DNA from 4 places in the Micromonospora sp. NPDC049366 genome. Region 3 is predicted to be linked to each of the others. Evidence: riboswitches for the same ligand, from Rfam matches in the RefSeq annotation. Region 3 holds a riboswitch; each other region holds the start of a gene.

Region 1 (5,415 bases), on a different contig from region 3:
GACCCGTTCTCCGCCGCGTTCTTCCTCGCCAACGCCGGCCTGCCCGGCCTGCCCCCGAACCGGGTCGGGGTGCGGCGGCAGCGCTTCGTGGGCGACGGCCTCTACGAGCGGATCGAGCTGCGTTACTTCGGCCCGGAGCCGGTCGAGTTCCAGCTGCGCCTCGCCGTCGGCACCGACTTCGCCGACCTCTTCGAGATCAAGGAGTCGGTGCGCGACCGGTCCGCCGGGATCGTCCGACGGCACGAGCCGGACGGGTCGGCGTTGCGGTTCACCTACCGCAACGGCGGCTACGCCACGTCGGTGCGGGTGGCCGTCAACCCGGCCGCGGACCTGGTCGACGGCGACTCGCTGGTCTGGCGCCTGCGACTCGACCGGGGGCAGGCGTGGGAGTGCGAGCTGCGGGTGCCGGTGCACTGCGGCGGGCTGGACCTCGAGCCGGTGGCGCGTGGCTTCGGTGACGCCTTCGAACGGGACGCCGAGGACCCGTCCACCCAGTGGCTGGCGACGGCGCCGACGCTCAGCAGCCGATCCGACCAGTTGGTCACGGTGTACCGGAAGTCCGGCGCCGACCTGGTGTCGATGCGGATCGAGAAGCGCATCCGGGACGAGCCGGTCGTCCTGCTCGCGGCGGGGCTGCCCTGGTTCATGACCGTCTTCGGCCGGGACACGCTGATCACCTCCTACCAGACCGTCGCGTTCGGTCCGCACCTGGCGCGGGGCGCCCTGCTGGTGCTGGCCGCGCACCAGGCCCGCGAGTACGACGACTTCACCGACCGCGAGCCGGGAAAGATCTTCCACGAGTACCGGACCGGGGAGCTGACACAGCTCGGCATCAAGCCCTACCAGCCCTACTACGGTGGCGCCGACACCACCCCGCTGTGGCTGGTGCTGCTGTCCGAGTACTGGCGCTGGACCGGCGACGACGCGCTGGTCCGCGAGCTGCGGCCGAACGCCGAGGCCGCGCTGCGCTGGATCGACGAGTGCGGTGACCTGCACGGGCGCGGCTACGTGGGCTACGCGACCCGCTCGACGCAGGGCCTGGGCAACCAGTGCTGGCGGGACTCCCACGACGGGGTCCAGTTCGCCGACGGGACCATCCCGACGCTGCCGATCGCGACCTGCGAGACGCAGGGGTACACGTACGACGCGAAGCTGCGGACGGCCGAACTCGCCGCCGGGCCGTGGCAGGACCCGGCGCTGGCCGCGCGACTGCGGACCGAGGCGGCGGCCCTGCGCGACCGGTTCGACCGCGACTTCTGGGTCCCCGACCGTGGCGGCTACTACGCCATCGGCCTGGACGGGGACGGGCGGCAGATCGACTCGATGACCTCGAACATGGGGCACCTGCTGTGGAGCGGCATCGTGCCGCCGGAGCGGGCCCGCGCGGTGGCGTACCAGCTGATGTCGGAGGAGATGTTCTCCGGCTGGGGCGTGCGGACGCTGTCCACCGCCGACCGGGGCTACAACCCCATCGGCTACCACCTGGGCACGGTCTGGCCGCACGACAACGCGCTCATCGCCGCGGGTCTCGCCCGCTACGGCCACCACGATGAGGCGCACCGGATCATCACGTCGATGCTGGAGGCGGCGACGTTCTCCGCGCACCGGCTGCCCGAGGCGTTCTCCGGTTACGACCGCGCGTTCGGCCTGCGGCCGGTCCCCTACCCCACGGCGTGCAACCCGCAGGCGTGGGCCAGTGGGGCGCCGCTGCTGTTCCTGCGTACGCTGCTCGGCCTGGATGCCGTCGAGGGTCGGCTGGTCGTCGACCCGCACATTCCGGAGCCGTTCGGCTGGATCCGGCTCGACGGGCTGCCCGCGTTCGGCCGTCGCTGGAACGTGCACGCCGAGGGCACCCGGCACGAGCTGCGGGCCGCGGAGTGATCCGCGCCGTCAGCCGCGCGGCGGGAGCCGCCAGAGCTCGTTGAAGGCCAAGCTGTCGAAGAAGGCGACGCCGTCGACCACCTTGCCGTCGCGGAAGGTCAGGAACCACGCGTAGGTGTTCTCGTAGGTGGAGCCGTCCACCGTCACCCCGGCACCGTCGAACACGGTGATGACGGTGTTCGCGTCGGCGTCCTCGTAGATCGCCCGCAGGTTCACCGGGCGGTACGGGCTGTCCTCGCCGAACCGGGCGTTGAACGGCTCCATCGCCCGGGTGCGGAAGTCCTCGGCGCCCTGGTAGGTCCCCGCCACCACCGAGTGGCCGACGACCTCCCACCGCATGTCGGGGGCGAAGAGGTCGCTGATCGGCGCGGTGCCGGCGGACCAGTCCGCGAAGGCGCGGGCGACGAGGTCCCGGTTAGCCGTCATGACACGACCACCTCTCTGCGGGCGGGCGGCACGGCGGGGCTCCGTGGCGTGGCGCGACCCCCCTGTCCGCCGGTCTCCACCGCCACTCTATCGACGGCGCGCGGCGGTCGAGGCCGGTCGCGGACACCCACCGGGACCACAACGGCCCGGCGACCGGTCGGCGGCCGGGGTGCGCGGCGTGAGGGTGGTCATAACGGCTGGACGGCAGCCGGTCACGGAGTGCTAACCTCGCCGCAGGTCATGAGTGCCAGCGCGTAGCCCCGGCTTGCTGGCCGGCAACCCTCCTCCGCGGTGGGGTGCCCCGGGTGAGGACCGGGCACCGGAGCGACCTCCGGTGCAAGCGTGGCCTGGTTCCCAGGTCAACAACGACCCAGGAGAGCCGCATGTCCCGCATCACCACCCCATCGTTCGGCTTCGCCGCGCCGCCGGCACTGACCCGGCGTCGGCACGTCGACATGATGTGGGTCTGCAGCGCCGCGTGTCGCCCCGGCGCCCCGCGCTGACGCGCCGCACCTCCTTTTCCTGATCGATCCCGCGGTACGCCCTCCGGCGCACCGTCGGCGGCGCACGTCCGTGCCCCGCCACCGAACACCCTCCGGAGACACCTGTGCGATTCCTTCCTGCCCTGACCCGGGTGGCCGCCCTCGGCGTGGCCGCCGTCCTCGGCGCGACCGCCCTCACCGCGTGCGGCGACGACGCCTCGTCCAGCGCGGCGGACAACCCGTACGGGCTGCTTCAGCCCGGTGTGCTGCGCGCCGGCACCCTGACCGACGCGCCCCCGAACGTGTACCTGAAGGACGGTACGTTCACCGGCTTCGACAACGACCTGCTCACCGCGGTCGCCGGCAAGATCGGCCTGAAGGTGGAGTTCGTCGGCACCGACTTCTCCGCGCTGCTCTCCCAGGTCAACAACCGCAAGTTCGACGTCGGCAGCTCGTCGATCACCATCACCGAGGCGCGCAAGAAGACCGTCGACTTCGGCAACGGCTACGACTTCGGCTACTTCGGACTCGACGTCCCGGCCGGCTCCCCGATCACCGGCTTCGACCAGCTCTCGGGCAAGCGGGTGGTGGTCGTGCAGGGCACCGTCCAGGACGACTACGCCACCGGCAAGGGCCTCGACCCGGTGCGGGTGCCGGACTACAACGGCGCGATCAACCAGCTCAAGGCCGGCACCGCCGACGCCTGGATCGCCCCGGCCGAGATCGGCGAGAAGTCCGCGGCGGACAGCGGCGGCAAGATCACCGTCGCGGCGAAGGAGCTCAGCCCGGCGCCCACGGCGTACGCGGTGGCGAAGGGCAACGACAAGCTGCGCGAGGCGCTCAACAAGGGCCTCGACGAGGTGATCGCGGACGGCACGTGGAGCAGGCTGCAGGCCGAGTACTACCCGGGCCGGCCGGTTCCGGCGGACTTCAAGCCCGGCAGCGGCACGGTGGCGGCTCCGGCCGCGACGGCGTCGGCCTCGGCCGCGTCCTGACGGCAGACGAGTACGAGCGAGCGGGGCGGTAGGAGAGGAACCTGATGGATCCGTTGCGCACCCTGTGGGAGACGTTCTTCGACTGGGAGTCGATGCGCGAGGCGCTACCCGAGATGCTGACCGTCGGGTTGCCCAACACGCTGATCCTGGCGGTCTCCGCCGCCCTGCTCGGCTCGGTGCTGGGCCTGCTGCTGGCGGTCGCCGGCATCACCCGCACCCGCTGGCTGCGCTGGCCGGCCCGCGTCTACACCGACGTGTTCCGGGGCCTGCCGGCGGCCGCGACGATCCTGCTGATCGGCGTCGGGCTGGCCCCGCTCGGGATGCAGGTGTGGGGTCCCGACCCGTACCCGCTGGGCATCCTGGCGCTGTCGCTGATCGCCGCCGCCTACATCGGAGAGATCTTCCGCTCCGGCATCCAGTCGGTCGAGGCGGCCCAGTTGGAGGGCGCCCGCGCGCTCGGCTTCTCCTGGGGTGAGGCGATGCGGGTGGTGATCATCCCGCAGGGCGTACGCCGGGTCCTGCCCGCCTGGGTCAACCAGCTCATCGCGTTGATCAAGGATTCCAGCCTGGTCTACTTCCTCGGCTTGGTGGCCAGCGAGCGGGAGCTGTTCCGGATCGGTCAGGACTACGCGGCGACCACCGGCAACGAGTCCGCGCTCCTGCTGGCCGGACTCTTCTACCTGGCGCTCACCGTGCCGCTGACCCACGTGGTCAACGCGATCGACCGGCGACTGCGGCACGGCCGCCCGGCCGGGGCTCCGGCCGACGACATCGACGACGCCGATTTGGCGCTGCCCGGCGCGGCCGGAGGGAGTCAACGATGAGCACCGACACCAGCACCTCGGTCAGCCTGGGCGTCCGCGACGTCCACCTCGCCTTCGGCTCCCACCGGGTGCTGCGCGGAGTGGACCTGGACGTGGCGCGCGGCGAGACGGCCTGCGTCATCGGACCGTCCGGCTCCGGCAAGTCGACCTTGCTGCGGACCATCAACCGGCTCATCGAGCCGGACCGTGGCGACGTGCTGCTCGACGGGCGCAGCGTGCTGGCCGACGACCCGGACGCCCTGCGGCAGCGCGTCGGGATGGTGTTCCAGCAGTTCAACCTCTTCCCGCACATGACGGTGCTGCGCAACGTCACCCTCGCGCTGCGCCGGATCAGGCGGTTGCCCGAGGAGGAGGCGGTCGCCGTCGCCCGGGCCCAGCTGGACCTCGTCGGGCTGGCCGCCAAGGCCGACGCCCGGCCGGCGCACCTGTCCGGCGGGCAGCAGCAGCGCGTCGCCATCGCGCGTGCCCTGGCCCTGCAGCCCCAGGTGATGCTCTTCGACGAGGCGACCAGCGCGCTGGACCCGGAGCTCGTCAAGGGTGTGCTGGGCGTGATGGCCGACCTCGCGTCCGGCGGCATGACCATGGTGGTGGTCACCCACGAGATGGGCTTCGCCCGGGAGGTCGCCGACACGGTGGCCTTCATGGACCGTGGGGTGGTGCTGGAGACCGGCGAGCCAGCGGCGATCTTCGAGGCGGCCGGGCACCCGCGACTGCGCCGGTTCCTCTCCCAGGTGCTCTGAGCCCGGCCCGGTCGCCCTCGTGGCCGGGCCCCGGCGCGGCCGTGGCGCTGTCGGGGCCCGGCCACGC
Region 2 (5,415 bases), on a different contig from region 3:
GCTACGCCGAGCGGGTGGTGCCGGACCTCACCCGGCGGATCAACCACCTGACCGCCGGCGGTGACTCCGTCGTCCTCTCCGGGCAGAGCCACGGCAGCGTGCTGGTGGCGGCAACGGTCCTCCAACTGCCGGCGGCCGCCCGCGCCCGGGTCGCGTTGCTGACGTACGGCACCCCGCTCGGGCGGCTCTACAGCCGGGTCTTCCCCGCCTACATAGGGCCGGACATGCTGCGGGAGGTGGGTGAACGACTCGACTGGCGCTGGCTCAACCTGTGGCGGTTGACCGACCCGATCGGCGGGCCGGTCTTCGGCATCGACGCCGCCGGCCACGCCGCCGAGGTGGATCGCCGGGTCGCCGACCCCGCCGGGCTGCTCATCCCACCCGGGGACACGGTGCCGCCGACGATCCGGGGGCACCGCTTCGTGCCGGACGCCGACTTCGACCGGACGGTGGCGGAGCTGGTGCGACGTCTGCGGCCGCCCGGCACGGACGAGGGTCCACCGGGCAGCCCCGGGCCGCCGGTCAGAGCGTGAACTGCCAGTCGGTCCAGCCGTCCACCGGGCGGAAACCGAGCTGCTCGTTGATCGTGATCATGTGCGTGTTGGACGCCGCGTTGAAGGTGTCGATCGCGCGTACCGCCGGCTCCTCGGCGAGCAGGTACCGCAGATTCTCGATCTTGGTGAGCAGACCGAGGCGGTGCCCCCGGTGGTCCGGGTCGACGATGGTGATCTGCTGGTACGCGTGCCAGTCGGCGGAGGGACCGACGTCGAGCAGCGTCCACGCGACGAGCCGGCCGGACGCCTCGTGCCGGGCCGCGACGTGGTACTGGCGGCGCCCCCGCGCGGCCAGCGCCCGCTCGGTGCCCCGGATCCGCTCGGCGTCGACCTTCTCGGCCTCCCACGTCAGGTCGCCCATCGGCGCGTCGGTCGACAGCCGCCCGTCGAGGTAGGCGATGTCGGCCACGTACTCCTCCGGGATGCGGCCGTGCCAACGGACCGTGCGGTAGCCCGCGGCCCGCGCCCGGGCCTCGGCCAGCAACTCGTCCAGAGCGGTCTGATCGACCGTCGCCGGGTCGAGCCGACGGCGCACCTCGGCGAGCGCGGGCTGGGCGCCCATCGCGGCGGCGAACGCCGCACCCGCCGTCGGGCGCGCCGGGCCGCCGGGCAGCGCCGAGACCGCCATGCCCACCACCCGCTTGCGACCCTGCTCCCGCAGCAGCCGGACGCAGTGCTCGTGCAGCGCACGGCCCACCCCGCGCCGCCGCTGGTCGGGGTGGACGATCAGCTCCACCGTCGCGTTCTCGGTGTTGTCGAGCTGGGGCAGGTCCAGCGTGAAGAGGCCGGCGGGCACACCGTCGAGCCGGGCCAACGCCCAGAGCGTGACGGTGCCGGGCATCGGGTGACGCAGCATGCCGTCGAGGCGCCGGCGGCAGAAGGGCGGGAAGTCGGGCTCGTCGGCGTCGCGGGCCGCGACCCCGATCCGGTAGGCCTCGTCGATCGCGGCCGGATCGGCGGCGTCGAACGGCGCGATCGTGATGCTCATGGCGGGTAGGGTGCGCCCCGAGACGACGATCGGGCCAGCGATTTTCGCTGGCCCGATCGGAGGCTGGTCGGGAGGGACACTCGCACAACGCCTCCGGCGTTGGGTCGCAAGAACTTCAAAAGTCTTCGGCGAAATGCCCTCCCGCACGGAGCATCTTGCGCCGTCCGGTTCCTGCCGTCAAGTCCTTAGCGGTGGGTTTTCCGCACCCAGAGCGAAAAGCCGGTTACCCGGCGGAACGGCCTGATCCCCCGCTCGGGCGAGCCGGCACGATCGAGCCGAGGCTCCCGGACGCGGTGCCCGGGCCGGGCACCGCGTCACGGGGGTCGATCAGACCGGGGGCGCGGGTCAGCCGAGCAGGCCGGCGTCGCGGGCGGCCCGCAGCGACGGGCGGATCCGGTGGGTGGGGCCCACCTGGCCGGCGACGGCGTCGATGGTCTTCAACCCCTCACCGGTGTTGAAGACCACCGTCTCGGCGGCCGGGTCGAGCTTGCCCGACTCGACCAGCTTGCGCAGCACCGCGACGGTCACCCCGCCGGCGGTCTCGGCGAAGACGCCGGTCGTACGCGCCAGCAGGCGGATGCCCTCGCGGATCTCGTCGTCGTCGACGTACTCCATCCAGCCCCCGGTGCGGCGCACCGCCTCCAGCGCGTAGAGGCCGGCGGCCGGGTCGCCGATGTTGAGCGACTTCGCGATCCCCGTCGGCTTGACCGGGTTGATCGTGTCGCTATCGGCGTGCAGCGCGGTGGCGATCGGGTTGCAGCCGGCGGACTGCGCGCCGAACACCTTCCAGCCGCCGGCCGGCGGCTCGACCAGCCCGATCTCGACCAGCTCCGAGAACGCCTTGTCAATCTTGGTGAGCAGCTCGCCGGAGGCCATCGGGATCACCACCTGGGCGGGGATCCGCCAGCCCAACTGCTCGGCCACCTCGTAGCCCAGCGTCTTGGACCCCTCGGCGTAGTAGGGCCGCACGTTCACGTTGACGAACGCGGTGTCCTCGAACTCGTCCGTCTCGACCAGTTCGCCGCAGAGCCGGTTCACGTCGTCGTACGAGCCGTCGATGGCGACGAGGTCACCGCCGTAGACCGCCGTGGTGACGACCTTGCCCTGCTCCAGGTCGGACGGGATGAACACCACCGAGGGCACCCCGGCACGGGCGGCGTGGGCGGCCACCGAGTTGGCCAGGTTGCCGGTCGAGGCGCAGGCGTACCGCTGGAAGCCGAGCGCCCGGGCCGCGGTGAGCGCCACCGAGACGACCCGGTCCTTGAACGAGTGGGTGGGGTTGGCGCTGTCGTCCTTGACCCACAGCGGCGCCGTGATGCCCAGCTCGGCGGCGAGGTGCGGGGCGGCGACCAGCGGGGTGAGCCCGGGGTCCAGGGTGACCCGGGTGGCCGGGTCCTGGCCGGCGGGGAGCAGCCCGGCGTACCGCCAGATGTTCTGCGGCCCGGCCTCGATCTGCTCCCGGGTGACGCTCGCCAGGGCGGCCGCGTCGTAGTCGACCTCCAGCGGGCCGAAGCACTCGTAACAGGCGTGCTGCGCGGCGAGCGGGTAGCGGGCCTGACAGGCCCGGCAGACCAGGGCGCGGGCGGGGCTGGCGGTGGTGTCGATGCCGGACGGGGCGATCGTCGACGTCATGTCGAGGAGTCCTCTCATCTTTCCCCGCATCGCACCGTGCGGCGGGGACGGAATTGGCACCTGCCCCGCCGTCGCTCAGCGGTGAGCGCGCGGGGTGGTTGCCGGGGCGTCGTCGGGCCGTATCCCTCAGCCCCTCTGGATGAGGTATTCAGTTGTACGACCGAGTCTAAGCGCCCACCCGGCCCCGCCCTCCGGCGGTTCCCACGGTGTGAGCCGTCAGCGGCTCACCACCGCCACGGGGTCGACGACCGCGACCGGATCGGTGACGGCGGCTCCGCGCTGCTCGACCACCCGCGGTGACGCGCCGCCGCGCGACCGGTTGACCAGGTTCGCGGCGATCAGCGCGGCGATCGTCAGCCCCGCGCCGACCAGCTCGACCGGGCCCGGCCGGTAACCGCGGGCGATCTGCACCGCGAAGGTGGTCACCGGGACGAGGTTCATGAACAGCGCCGCGTTGGCCGCGCCGAGCCGCTGGACCCCCGTGTTCCAGGCCAGCACGGCGATCACCGCGCCCACCACCACGGCGTACGCCAGCTGCGGCGAGACCGCGCCGAGGTCGGCGGCGGACGGGGCGTGCTGGACCCCGACGAGGTCGGCGGCGACGCTTCCGGCGAGCATCGCGATCGTGCCGGCGAGCGCGGTCAGCGTGGTGTAGCGCAGGGGTGACCAGCCGGCGAACCGGCCCGCCCCGTGCGTGTAGATCGCCCAGCCGACGACGGCGCCGATCATCATGAGCCCGCCGAGACCGAACTGCCCGAGCCCGGCCAGGCTGCCGCGGGTGATCACCAGACCGACACCGAGGAGCGCCACCAGCGAGAGGGCCAGCAGGGCGGGCCGCGGGCGTACGCCGTCCCAGGCCCAGCGGACGAGCTGCGTGACCAGCGGGGTCGTGGCGACGAAGAGGGCGACCTGCTGCGGCGCGGCGTGCTCCAGGGCCAGGTTGGTGAGCAGGTTGAAGCCGGCGAAGCCGACGACACCGAGCACGGCCAGCTCCACGCCCCGGCCCGCCGGGCGGAGACCGGCCCGCCCCTCGCGGAGCAGCAGCAGGGCGACCAGGGCCACGGAGGCGAGCAGGTAGCGCGCGGTGGTCAGGTTGAGCGGGTCGACCCGGTCCAGTGCGCTGGCCAGGACGGGAAACATCACCCCCCAGCTCAGCGCGGCGAGCAGCGGGAAGGCGGCGGCGCGGGAACGCATCCTCGACTCCTATATTCGACTACCTTCGAACCAGCCTCACCGACCCTAGGGCCTTGTTCGACTTCTGTCGAACAAGGGTTACACTGGTCACATGGAGCTGGAGGAACCCGAGCTGCGCGACGTGCCGGTCACCAACGTGCTGGCCGCGCTGGCCGACGACGTGCGGCTGCAGATCGTCCGCGCGCTCGCCGCCGGCGGGGAATACGCATGCGGCAGCTTCGAGTTCGGCGTCTCCAAGGCCACCCGAAGCCACCACCTCAAGGTGCTGCGCGAGGCGGGGCTGACCCGCACCCGGGCCGCCGGCACCAGCCGCTACGTCCGGCTGCGCCGGGAGGAAGTGGATCGGCTCTACCCGGGCCTGCTGGACGCCGTCCTCAACCGGGACACCACCCCCGCCAAACGCGCCTGACCCCGCACCGGCTCCCCGGCGCCGTTACCCAACCGCGCTCGCGCGCCGTTACCCACCCGCGCTGGGGCGCCGTGCTCCACCCCGTTTCCCTGATATCGCGGTGTCCCCGTCGCGCCAACCCCGCGATATCAGGGAAACCGTGTCGATCAAGCCCGCGACCGACGTCGAATCCACCCCGGGCTAGCCTGTCCTGCCGCCGCTCGCCGCGACATCCGCCACGCGCCAGCATCCGGCACCCGCACGTCCGGCCCGGCGACATGATCGACACCGTCGGGGCCCTCTGGCGGGATTTCGCCGCGCGGCACCGCGCCAGGTCGGCCCAACGGAGTGGACCTTTCCCTCCCGCTACGGCATCCGGCGCGACTGCGCACTACGGCGTCCCGCGACCCCGCCCTACGGCGGCTCGCCACGGCGTCGGACGCCGCCCCAGATCCGGGGCAGGTCGACAGGGCGACCGACCACTCACCAGGACCAGGTGGGACGAGGTGTGCGCCTACGGGACCGGGGTCGGCTACGAGGTCACGTCCTTGCGCGTGAACCGCCAGTAGGCGAGCGCCCAGAACAGGGTCGCGTAGCCGACCGCCGAGATCGTGCCGCGTACGACGTCGTCGGTCTGCACCGGCGTGGACAGCAGGCCC
Region 3 (5,415 bases):
GCGTCGATTTTCTCGTTCGCGCTCGTTGGTGGCCAGCACCCAACGCGCCCCCTGATGGACCGCGACCCCGAGAATCACCACGGTGCCGATCCCGGTGACCATCGCGCTCAAACCCAGCAGGCCACCGAACCCCAGGGCCGCCAGACCCGAGGTGATTCCCGCCCCGCTGAGTCCGGAGACGCTGCCGGCAAGACTGACCGCAGCGATCGGGGCACCGAACGCAGCAGCCTTCGCAGCGATGTCCTTGGTGGTGGTTTCCAGCTGGCTGGTCGTGATCTTGCCGGAAGCGAAATCTTCCTCGGCAATCACGAACCGTTCGGTCGCCGCCACGACCTCGTCAGCTGACTCGGGGAACACGAGTGCTGCCACCAGCACAATCCGCTCACGCTCGGCGTCCGCGGCATGCCTGTCAGCACGCGAGATTCGCACCAGATCGCGCACCAGCACCGTGAAGACCGGCTCGCGCTGATCCTCCTCAAGGAGGTCGCGCAATTCGCTGGACAACTTCACCGTGGCGTCGGGGTCGCCGGCGCCACCTACTGCGTCGCGTTGCGCCCCGGTGATCTCCCTACGCAACTCCGACCGTGCTTCGCCGTCGAGGCCGATCGTCGACGCGAACAGGTACAGATTCGCGATCTCGCGAGGGTCGAGGAGGCCGTCGACCAGCGCCAGACTCACCAGCACCCGGCAATAGAGCAACTTCCCGTCCGCGCTGAGCGTGGACAAGTCGCCGACATTGTCGGTGTCGCGCGACGACCACGTCGAGATGCCCTCCTTGACTTCTCCGACCTTCGCCATCACCTGCTCGGCGGACTGCTTCACCTTCTCCTGGGCATCGCCAGCAGCATCCGCGACAAACTGCCTCGCGACGCTCGTGCTGTCGGCGACCACTCGTCCCGCGGCGTCGGCAACGTCCTTCAGCCGCCCAAGCCCAACACCACGAAGGTCCATCGCCATTCCTCTCACGTCTTTGGCGAGAGGCTAACGGTGACCACCGACGGGGCGACGTCCTCCCAGCGGCCCAAGAACATCTCCCCATCGGCCAGATTTCGGTGCTCTACGGCCATCGTGCCGCTGCCTCACGGAGCGCCGTGTGCCTGGCGAGCCAGGCGGAGCCGGCGACGCCGAACTGCTCATCCGCACCAGGGCCTCCGGCAGCCAGAGCACCCGCGGTCGACGCGGGCTTCCACCGCGCGCTCCCTCGGGATTGCTCCCGACCTCGCTGATCTCTATGCTGCGTGGGCGTCACGAGTGGTCAGCGTCAAGCCTCCCGGCTTGCTGACCCGGCAACCGCGCCACCCGCGCACGGTGCCCCCGGGAGAAGACCAGGCCGACCGCGAACTGCGGCCCGGCAAGAGCGGGTGCCTTGAGGGCACCAGAAGGCGAGTTCACCGTGCCATTCCACGACGTGGATCTGACCGCTTTCGCGGTCTGCCTGACCTGCGGAAATCTCCGCGGCGGTGGAGGCCCGCGCGAGCAGCGATGCGGCTGTGAATCACGTACGCCGGACCAGGAGGGACGAGACATCTCCGGCGACCTCGACCTGTGCGTCTTGTGCGTCCGGGACACGGTGACCACCCGAACCAGGTGGTCGTGGTTGGGCTGCGAAACCTGCCGACACGTCTCAGCGGTTGTCGGCCAACGGTACGGCCACCGCAACGCACTGCCGCTGGGGCGGCACTCGCTCATGAACGGCGACGTGGTCCAGCCGTCGACGGCCACGGCGGCCGACGTCGCCGGCTCGCTGATGGCCGCGACGCGACGCTGGAGCGCGCTATTCGAATGGCGAAGTGTGGAGTTCAACCGACTCGCCACGCCGCTGCGCGCAGCGGGCCCGCGGGTGCCACTGGTCGAGTGGCAGCGGCGGTGGCCACCATCGCTCGGGGCGAGCGTTGATGCATTCGACCGCTATGGCGTCGTGCCCGTGCCCGCCGCCCTCAGCAGCCTGCGGCACGCCCAGACCCGATTCCTGTCCACCGCTCGGTGATCGCCGGTCCGGCCGGCTGCTGTTGACGGTGCCGACATCGCCAACAGTCCCGGCCATAGAACAGGTCTACAACCACGATGCTGAATCGGAGGAAGGGCACTTTCGGAACGGGGATTTCAAGCCACCGGCGTGTTCGCCCACTGGGCGAGCAACTTCAGTGCCTCGTGGGATGGGCTGTCTGGTTCGGCGGTGAACACCACGAGGTGCTGGTCGGGCTTGCCGCTGACGTCGAATTGCTGCGAATCGAGGGTGAGCGGGCCGACCAGTGGATGCTGGTAGATCTTGCGGCGCAGTGCGGCGCCGGTCACGTGGTGGCCGCCCCACCATGTGCGAAAGTCCGCGTCTTTGACGGAGAGAGTCCCGACAAGTTCGGCCAGGCGCTGATCGCTCGGGTAGTTCCGGGCCTCCATGCGTAGATAGGCGACGCATTCCTGGGCGGCCCTGGCCCAGTCGGTGTTCAATGCCCGGTAACCCGGATCGAGGAAAGTGAGCCAGATAAGGTTCCGCTGCCGCTCCGGCAGTGCCCCATAATCGGCGAACAAGGCAGCGGCCAGGGGATTCCAGGCGAGGATATCCAGTCTCCGGCCGAATACGTAGGCGGGAACTTCGTACAGGCTATCGAGCAATCGCTGGGTCTGCGGGTCAACCCGCGACGTGGTCTGCGTACGGGATCCTGGGCGCTGTTTCGGCCCTGCGATCGAATGCAAGTACTCCCGGCCGTCGCGGTCGAGACCAAGCGCGTCCGCGAGGGCGTCGAGGACCTCGGGTGACGCACTGGTGACGCGTCCCTGCTCGAGCCGGGCCAGATAGTCCGCGCTGACATTGGCCAGCTGGGCGACCTCTTCACGGCGCAGCCCGGGAACGCGGCGCCGCCGGCCGCCGTCGGGTAGGCCGACGTCCTCCGGCCGGATACGTGCACGACTGGCCCGCAGAAACTCGGCAAGCGGATTGCTCACGGCGGACGCCGGACGATTGGACATGAAACCCAATCTACCCTCGGGCCCCGGCGGATACCTGGGACTGTCTTTCCCATGAAGAACCGAACCTGGTCGGCCCGATACACCACGATGACACTGGGACACGTCAGCAAGCCACCACTCGCCCGGACGCAGCAAAGCCCATAGCGGGCACGAATGTCCGGGCCGGAACTAATAGGAGAGGAAGCCCTCCATGTCGAAAACAATCGTGGTGACCGGTACCGCGACTGGAATGGGCCGGGCCATCGTCGAGAAGTTCGCCGCCGAAGGCTGGAACGTGGTCGCGACGGTCCGCAAGGAGGCCGACCTGACGGTGCACGACGAGTTGAAGCGGGTCAGGACGCTGCTGCTGGACGTCGATGACGAGCAGGCGGCAGGGACCTTCGCGCAGACCGCCGTCGAGCAGTTCGGACAGGTCGACGTCTTGGTCAACAATGCGGGTTTCTACCAGATGGGGCCGGTGGAGGTGAGCAGCATGGACCAGATCCACCGGCAGTTCCAGACCAACGTGTTCGGACTGATCGCGCTCAGCCGGGCCTTCCTGCCGATCTTCCGCGCCCAGCGCTCCGGAACGATCATCAACATCTCCTCGTTGACCGCCGAGCAGGGTTATCCGTACAGCGCCGTCTACGCCGCCTCCAAGGCAGCCGTGGCCGCGCTCAGCGAGGGGATGAGCCTGGAGGTGGCCGCCTTCGGCATCGCGGTCAAGGCCGTCCTGCCCGGACAGCACTCCACCCGCATCTTCACGAAGATCGACATTGCGCAGGACGTCCCTGCGGACTACCAGGCTGGAATCGATGCGTTCTTCTCCAAGAACGCGCCAACCGGCTCCGACCCGTCGATCACCGCCGACGTCGTGTACCGAGCCGCCGTCGACGGGGACAACACCAAGGTACGTTACTACTCCGCGCCGGACTCGGCAGCCATTCCCAGGGCCAAGCAGATCCTGGGCACCGACGGCTACTGGGCGGAGTTCCGTAACGCCGTCCTCGCAACGCCCAGTCCGCTGTTCACCGCGCTGATCCCGTCTCCGGGCGAGCAGCCGATCGATTGGCAGATCTCCTGACCACGCGCTGACTCCGCTTGGGGCAGCAGGCGGCTCGATCGGTTGGCCGGTCCGGGCAACTGCCACCGGGACCGGCCAGCGGTCGTCAGCCACGGCTCCCACAGAGTTGACAAGAGTCGTTGCCTGGTCCGTGTACAACGACTGCGACCGGGCGGCGACCTGGATCGCCTGCGGCGAGCCACAAAGGTGGACTGACTCCCTGAGACCGGACACCTTCTGACTTGGCGTCCTGCGGAGGAGGGGGAGACCGCTGTGGCTCGACAGAGCAAGTACCCCGAGGAGTTCCGCCGCCAGGCCGCGGCGCTGGTCCTCGACTCCGGTCGCACGATCCGTGACGTCGGCCGGGAGTTGGGCGTCAACCACGAGACGCTGCGCAACTGGGTCGATCGTTTGCGGCAGGAGCGCAATGGCGACCGGCCCAGCGGCCTGGCCGCTGACGAGCGGGCCGGCTGCGGCGTCAGGTTGCCCACCGGAGCTGGAGAAGAGATCCTGAAAAAGCCGCGGTCGTCTTCGCACGCGAGACGGAGCGGTGAACCGGACTGACGTGTACCGGTTCACCGACGCGGAGAAGACCTACCCGGTCCGTCTGCTCTGCCGCTCTTCGGCGTCGCCCACAGCGCCTTCTACAACTCTCCTCGGCAGGGCCGCCAGCGCGCCCTCGAGCGGGAACGCCACGACCAGCAGCGCGCCGAGATCGCCCAGCAGGCGTGTCCGCGACGCCCGCACCGCCAGGCCGCCACAACAGCCAACGCCGCATCGACTTCGGCAGGCCGGGACCGAGGGCGCCCCGGCGACACCCGCTCAACCCGGGATCGACGTGCGGCACCACCAGGGCAACAGCATCAAGTTGCGAGACGTCGACGCCCATCAGCGAGGATGAAGTGAGCAGCCAGTACATCGTCATCACCGGCGGACCCGGAGCCGGCAAGACCACCCTGGTCGACAGCTTGCGGCGTGCCGGCTACGCCTGCGTCGACGAAGCGGGACGACAGATCATCCAGGACCAGATGTCAATCGGCGGTCAGGCGCTACACAACGGGGACCCACGACTGTTCGCCGAGATCATGCTCAGCTGGGAAATCCGCTCCTACCGCCAAGCCCACCAGCATGCCGGACCCGTCTTCTTCGACCGTGGGATCCCGGACCTGGTCGGCTACTACCTCCTACTCGGCCAGCCCGTTCCCGCGCACGTGACAGCCGCAGCGCAGCTGTTCCGCTACCACCAGCGCGTGTTCATCGCCCCGCCCTGGCCGCAGATCTACACCACCGACAGCGAACGACACCAAGACTTCGCCGAAGCCGTGCGTACCCATGACGCCATGGTCGCCGCCTACACCCAACACGGCTACGAGCTCAGCACCCTGCCGCGCAGCGATGTCGCCTCT
Region 4 (5,415 bases), on a different contig from region 3:
CACAACTGCATGATCGCCGAGAGCCCGGTCGGTGCGGCGCGGCGCGGGAGCCCGGGCGGCTCAGGGGGCGGTGGTCAGGGTGGTGAGTTCTCTGGTCAGGTTCGCGCGGGCGGCCGATTCCCACCGGCGGGCCAGCGGCGGAAGGTGGAACAGCGCGGGGAGGGCGAGCAGCCCGTCGAGCACCCGTGCCCGGCCGGCGCGGAAGTCCGGCTCCGGCACGTGCGCGTACTCCCGTCGCACCGCCGCCGCGTAACGGTCGTACGCCGGTGGCGGCGCGGCCAGCACGGCGAGGTCGGCGTCGCAGAGCAGACCGCCGTCGGCGTCGCCCGGCGCGACCGCGTGCCCGGCGGTGAGCAGCACCAGCCGGCGGACCTCGGCCACCGCGTCGGCCGGCACCCCGAGCCCACCGAGCAGCCGCCCGGCCAGGTCGGCGCTGTCCCGCTCGTTCGCGTCACCGGCCGCCCGCGGGTCGTAGACGGCGTCATGGCACCAGGCGGCCAGCCGGACCAGGTCCGGGCGGGTAGCCGACCCGGCGTACGCGTCGACCACGTCGAGCACGGCGGTCAGGTGCTCGACCGTGTGGTAGTGCCGGTGCGGCTCCCGCCACCGGCCCAGCATCTGGTGCCCGGCATCGGTCAGCCCGACCACATCGGTGGCACCGGCCGCTCGGGCCGCCGCCCGCCATCGGTCGAGGAGGTCGGTCACCCGAGAAGTGTGCCGCACGCGGCGGAGTGTGGCGTAACCGCAGGATTCAGGCGGCCCGGCGTGGGTAGTACCGGCCATGGCCGAGGCGCGGGGGAGCAGACGACAGTCACTCATGCGGCGGGTCGGCCTGGGCGAGACGCTGACCGACATCGACAGCGCCCGCATCGCGGACGCGATGGAGGAGCTTCGCCACCGGGGCAAGGCGACCTTTCACGACCGGCTGCACCGGGTGCGGATGGCGGGCGGCCTGGCGGTGCAGGCCGGCCTGGCGGCCGCGCTCTCCTATCTGGTGTCGCACCGGCTGCTCGGGAACCCGCAGCCGGTGTTCGCGCCGATCTCGGCGGTCGGCACGCTGGCGGCCTCGGTCGGCCAGCGGTTCCGCCGCACCGTGGAGCTGATCCTCGGGGTGGCGATCGGGGTGGCGATCGGCGACGGGATCATCTACGTGCTGGACACCGGGGCCTGGCAACTGGGCGTGGTGGTGACGGTGGCGATCCTGTCGACGATCTTCGCCGGCGCGAGCGTCGCGATCGTCATCCAGGCGGCGGCCACGGCGGTGCTGATCGTGACCCTGAGCCCGTCCACGCAGAACATCGAGATCCCGCGCTTCGTCGACGCCTTCGTCGGCGGTGGGGTCGCGCTCCTGGTGACCGCGATCCTGCTGCCACTCAACCCGAGGCGGGTGATCAACCGGGCCGCCCGGCCGGCGCTCGACCTGCTCGCCACCCAGCTCGACATGGCCGCCGACGGGCTGCGCCGACGGGACCGGAACGCCACCCAGCGGGCCCTCGACCGGCTCCGCGACAACAAACAGGAACTGGCCACCCTCGGTGAGGCGATCGAGGGGGCCAAGGAGACCGCCATCCTCTCGCCGGCCCGCTGGCACCGCCGAGACGAGCTGACCCACTACGCGGAGGCGGCCGACCCGATCGACCGGGCGATGCGGAACAGCGGCACCCTCATCCGCCGGTCGGTCACCCTGATCGAGGACGAGGAGCCGATCCCGGAGCCGATGCCGGAGGCGATCGACCACCTCGCCGAGTCGGTCCGCCTGATGAAGCACGAGTTCGCCGCCGGCGAGGAGCCGCAGAAGGCCCGCGAGCGGTCACTCCGCGCGGTCAGCGAGGCCGGCCGGGCGTACGCCCAGGGGGTCGGCTTCTCCGGCAGCGTGGTGATCGCCCAGGTGCGTACGACGGCGAGCGATCTCCTGGTCGCCACCGGCATCGAGCAGGAGGAGGCCAACCGGCTCGTCCGGAACTCCTTCGGCGACCAGGAGACGCCGCAGGGCACCGGGCCCGAACCGGACGGGGGCGGGCCGAAGGCGCCCGTCGCCCCTCCCATCGGCTGAGCCCCGCCCCGCCCCGGCCGTCAGTCGAGCGCGGCGAGCGCCGCCACCAGGCGGTCGACGTGCTCCTCGGTGCTGCCCAGACCGATGCTCGCCCGCAGCGCCGTCGGCGGCAGGTCCCGCCGACCACTGCGCGCCGCCGCCTCGCCGAGCAGCCGCCGGGCCAGCGGGTGGGCGCAGAACAGCCCGTCGCGTACGCCGATGGACCGCGCGGCCAGTTCGGCGGCGACGTCAGCGGAGTCCCGCCCGGCGACGACGAACGAGACGATGCCCACCCGGGGCGCCTCCGGCCCGAAGGTGCGCAGCTCGACGACGTGCGGCAGGGCGGCCAGCCCCTCCCGCAGCCGGGCCAGCAGCCGCTGCTCCCGGGCGTGCAGCGCGTCCCGGTCGGCGCCGGCGAGGGCGTCGCAGACGGCGGCCAACGCCACTGCGCCGAGCAGGTTGGGGGTGCCTCCCTCGTGCCGGGCCGGCCCGACGTTCCAGGTGACGTCGTGGGTGGCCGCGCCGACCCGGACGGTGGCACCGCCCCCGGCCAGGTACGGCGGCGCCGCGTCCAGCCAGTCGGCCCGCCCGATCAGCACTCCGGCGCCGAACGGGGCGTAGAGCTTGTGCCCCGACACGGCCAGATAGTCGACGTCCAGCGCGAGCAGGTCGACCGGGGCGTGCGGGGCGAGCTGCGCGGCGTCGACGGCGATCCGGGCGCGGTGCCGGTGCGCCACCCGGGCCAGGTCGGCCACCGGCCACAGCTCACCCGTGACGTTGCTCGCCCCGGTGACCGCGACCAGCACGGGCAGCCCCGGGTTCGCGGCGCGGCGCAGCTCGCCGAGCGCCGCGTCGAGGGCGCGCACCGCCTCACCCGGGTCGGCCGGCACCGGCAGCCGGACCGAGCCGCGCGGCCAGGGCAGCAGGTTGGCGTGGTGCTCGCCGGCGAACGTGACCACGGTGGTGCCGGCGGGCAGGGCGCGGCCGAGCAGGTTGAGCGCGTCCGTCGTGTTCCGGGTGAAGATCACGTGGTCGTCGGTGCGGGCGCCGAAGAAGTCGCCGATCGTCTGCCGGGCCCGCTCGTAGGCGAGCGTGCAGCGGCGGGAGAGCGCCCCCGCACCGCGGTGGACGCTCGCGTACCACGGCAGCAGCGCGGTGACCGCGTCGGCGGCGACCCGCGCGCACGGCGCGGTGGCGGCGTAGTCGAGGTTGATCTCACCTGGCACGCCGAGCACGTCGAGCGATCCGGCGAGGGCCGGGTCGGACACGACGACAGGGGCGGGGACGAGGGTGACGGTCATGCCGGAACCTCCCGGAGGCCGGGACCCCGGGCGCACATGGGGACGGGGTCCGCGCTTGCCCGGCTCGCGGATCGGGGCCGGGCCCGGTCATCACCCGGGGCACCCCACCGCGAACCTCGACGAGGGTTGCCGGCCAGCAAGCCGGGGCTTGACGCTGGCGCTCGTGACCTGTGCTGAGCATAGCGGCCACCGATGCGACCGGAACAGGGAGCCGGCGGCCACTACGCTGACCGCATGGCCGACCCCACGCCCGGCGGAGCCCCGCCGTCGCCGACCGTGCCCTCGGGCCCACCCGCGCCCGGTGGCACGCCCCGGATGCCGCTGCGCCGGCTGAGCTGGCGGCGATTCCTGGTGCTCGCGGCCGTGGTGCTCCTCATCGCCGCCTGCGCGGTGTTCATGGTCTACACGCTGGGCGAGAGCCTCGGCCTGGAGGCGCTGCTCATCGGCGTCGTCGCCGCGGTCCTGCCGGTGCCGGTGCTGGTCGCCTGCTTCCTGTGGCTCGACCGCTACGAGCCGGAGCCGCTGAAGTACCTGATCTTCTGCTTCGCCTGGGGCGCGTTCGTGTCGACGGCGGCGTCGCTGACCGTCAACGAGTTCGCCGCCCGCCAGTTCGCCCACTTCGGCCTGCCGGCGGCGTTGACGGGCGTGCTGGCGGCGCCGTTCATCGAGGAGTTGACCAAGGCGCTCGGGCCGATCCTGCTGCTCGTCTTCCGGCGGCGGGAGTGGTCGGGCATCACCGACGGGCTGGTCTACTGCGGGCTGTCCGCGGTCGGCTTCGCGATGGTGGAGAACATCCTCTACCTGGGCGGATACGGCTTCGCGTCCGGTGCCGAGCGGTTCGGCCCGGCGACCGGCGCCCAGCAGGTCATCGCCATCTTCATCGTCCGGATCCTGCTGTTCGGGTTCGCCCACCCGCTCTTCACCTCGATGACCGGCGTGGGGCTGGGCATCGCCGCGCGTACGGCCGACCGGCGGGTCCGGGTGCTCGCCCCGATCGCCGGCCTGCTGCTGGCGATGATGCTGCACGGCACCTGGAACCTCCTGCCGACGCTCACCCAGGCCACCGGCCAGCCGCTGATCATGCTGTACGGCTTTCTCGGTGTGATGGTCCCGGTCTTCTTCGGCACCGTCGGGCTGGCCATCTGGCTGCGCGCCTGGGAGGGGCGGCTCACCGAGCGCCGGTTGCCGGACTACGTGCGGGCCGGCTGGCTGAGCCCGCCCGAGGTGGCGGCGCTCAGCAGCTTGGGCCGCCGGCACGCCGCCCGGGTCTGGGCGCGGCGGGTGGCCGGCGACGCCGGGGTGAAGGCGATGCGCGGCTACCAGTTCGCCGCGACCCGGCTGGCGCTGCTGCGGGACGGCTCGCTACGCGGGCTGGACACCCGGGCCACGGACCGGGACCGGACCGCCCGGGAGGAGCGGGAACTGCTGGACGCGCTCGTCGCGTACCGGTCGTTCTTCTCCGGGCGCGACCCGCAGGCGCCGACGGGGGTGTGGGACGGGAACCGCTACCACCTGCGCTTCCCGGACGGCTCCCAGCGGCCGGTCGACGCGCCGGACGAGCCGGTGGTGCCGATTCCGGTGCTGCTGCCCGCCCCGCCGCCTCCGCCGCCGGTCGGTCACCCCGGCCCGGGCTGGTACGGCCCGCCGCCCGGCTGGCCGGCGCGCTCCTGACGGCCCGTCGCACTCCTGATGGCCCATCGTGCGCCTGGGGCCCGTCGCGTTGCTGGCGGTGCGGCGGGCTCGACCGAGGCGTCGCCGAGCGCGCGGCGGGCTCAGGTCATCACACCGGTCAGGAAGTCTCCGAGGCCCTGGAAGATCGCCACCAGGCCCGCCCCGATCGCTTTGAAGGCCGCCGCCGCGCCGTCCGGTCGGAACGCCATGAAGTAGATCAGGAACGCGATGAAGCCCCAGAACAACAGCTTCCTAATCCACTCGGGCATCGTCCCTCCCCAGGGCCGGTGGTGCGGCTGGCTTCCCGGCGGGGAGCGGCGCAAACGACGTCCGGGACGGCGGAGGCGGGAAAAGCCGCCGACGGTGCCCCGGGACGCGGTCTAGCGGAAGCGGTTCAGAGGTAGAGGCCGG

The links. Region 3 has a riboswitch for S-adenosylmethionine ahead of ACIBTV_RS29520 (hypothetical protein). Riboswitches for the same ligand answer to the same signal wherever they lie in the genome.
Region 1: another riboswitch for S-adenosylmethionine. It lies ahead of ACIBTV_RS15655 (ABC transporter substrate-binding protein); the one in region 3 lies ahead of ACIBTV_RS29520 (hypothetical protein).
Region 2: another riboswitch for S-adenosylmethionine. It lies ahead of thrC (threonine synthase); the one in region 3 lies ahead of ACIBTV_RS29520 (hypothetical protein).
Region 4: another riboswitch for S-adenosylmethionine. It lies ahead of ACIBTV_RS01435 (aminotransferase class V-fold PLP-dependent enzyme); the one in region 3 lies ahead of ACIBTV_RS29520 (hypothetical protein).

Annotation. Positions count from the first base shown of each region.
Region 1 is NZ_JBITMV010000009.1:246,293-251,707, forward strand. It holds gene ACIBTV_RS15645 (glycogen debranching N-terminal domain-containing protein) at 1-1,881, shown strand, start outside; gene ACIBTV_RS15650 (nuclear transport factor 2 family protein) at 1,891-2,307, opposite strand; SAM riboswitch class IV at 2,544-2,656, shown strand; gene ACIBTV_RS15655 (ABC transporter substrate-binding protein) at 2,915-3,784, shown strand; gene ACIBTV_RS15660 (amino acid ABC transporter permease) at 3,829-4,608, shown strand; gene ACIBTV_RS15665 (amino acid ABC transporter ATP-binding protein) at 4,605-5,348, shown strand.
Region 2 is NZ_JBITMV010000001.1:288,730-294,144, reverse strand. It holds gene ACIBTV_RS01360 (hypothetical protein) at 1-533, shown strand, start outside; gene ACIBTV_RS01355 (GNAT family N-acetyltransferase) at 523-1,542, opposite strand; gene thrC (threonine synthase) at 1,888-3,174, opposite strand; SAM riboswitch class I at 3,186-3,320, opposite strand; gene ACIBTV_RS01345 (DMT family transporter) at 3,391-4,368, opposite strand; gene ACIBTV_RS01340 (ArsR/SmtB family transcription factor) at 4,460-4,777, shown strand; gene ACIBTV_RS01335 (ABC transporter permease) at 5,289-5,415, opposite strand, start outside.
Region 3 is NZ_JBITMV010000029.1:1,210-6,624, forward strand. It holds gene ACIBTV_RS29515 (TerB family tellurite resistance protein) at 1-951, opposite strand, end outside; SAM riboswitch class IV at 1,244-1,364, shown strand; gene ACIBTV_RS29520 (hypothetical protein) at 1,688-1,987, shown strand; gene ACIBTV_RS29525 (helix-turn-helix transcriptional regulator) at 2,104-2,967, opposite strand; gene ACIBTV_RS29530 (SDR family NAD(P)-dependent oxidoreductase) at 3,173-4,030, shown strand; gene ACIBTV_RS29535 (transposase) at 4,283-4,573, shown strand; gene ACIBTV_RS29540 (AAA family ATPase) at 4,912-5,415, shown strand, end outside.
Region 4 is NZ_JBITMV010000001.1:310,679-316,093, forward strand. It holds gene ACIBTV_RS01425 (metal-dependent phosphohydrolase) at 61-705, opposite strand; gene ACIBTV_RS01430 (aromatic acid exporter family protein) at 818-2,053, shown strand; gene ACIBTV_RS01435 (aminotransferase class V-fold PLP-dependent enzyme) at 2,074-3,333, opposite strand; SAM riboswitch class IV at 3,380-3,502, opposite strand; gene ACIBTV_RS01440 (PrsW family intramembrane metalloprotease) at 3,526-5,004, shown strand; gene ACIBTV_RS01445 (hypothetical protein) at 5,106-5,273, opposite strand; gene ACIBTV_RS01450 (co-chaperone GroES) at 5,399-5,415, opposite strand, start outside.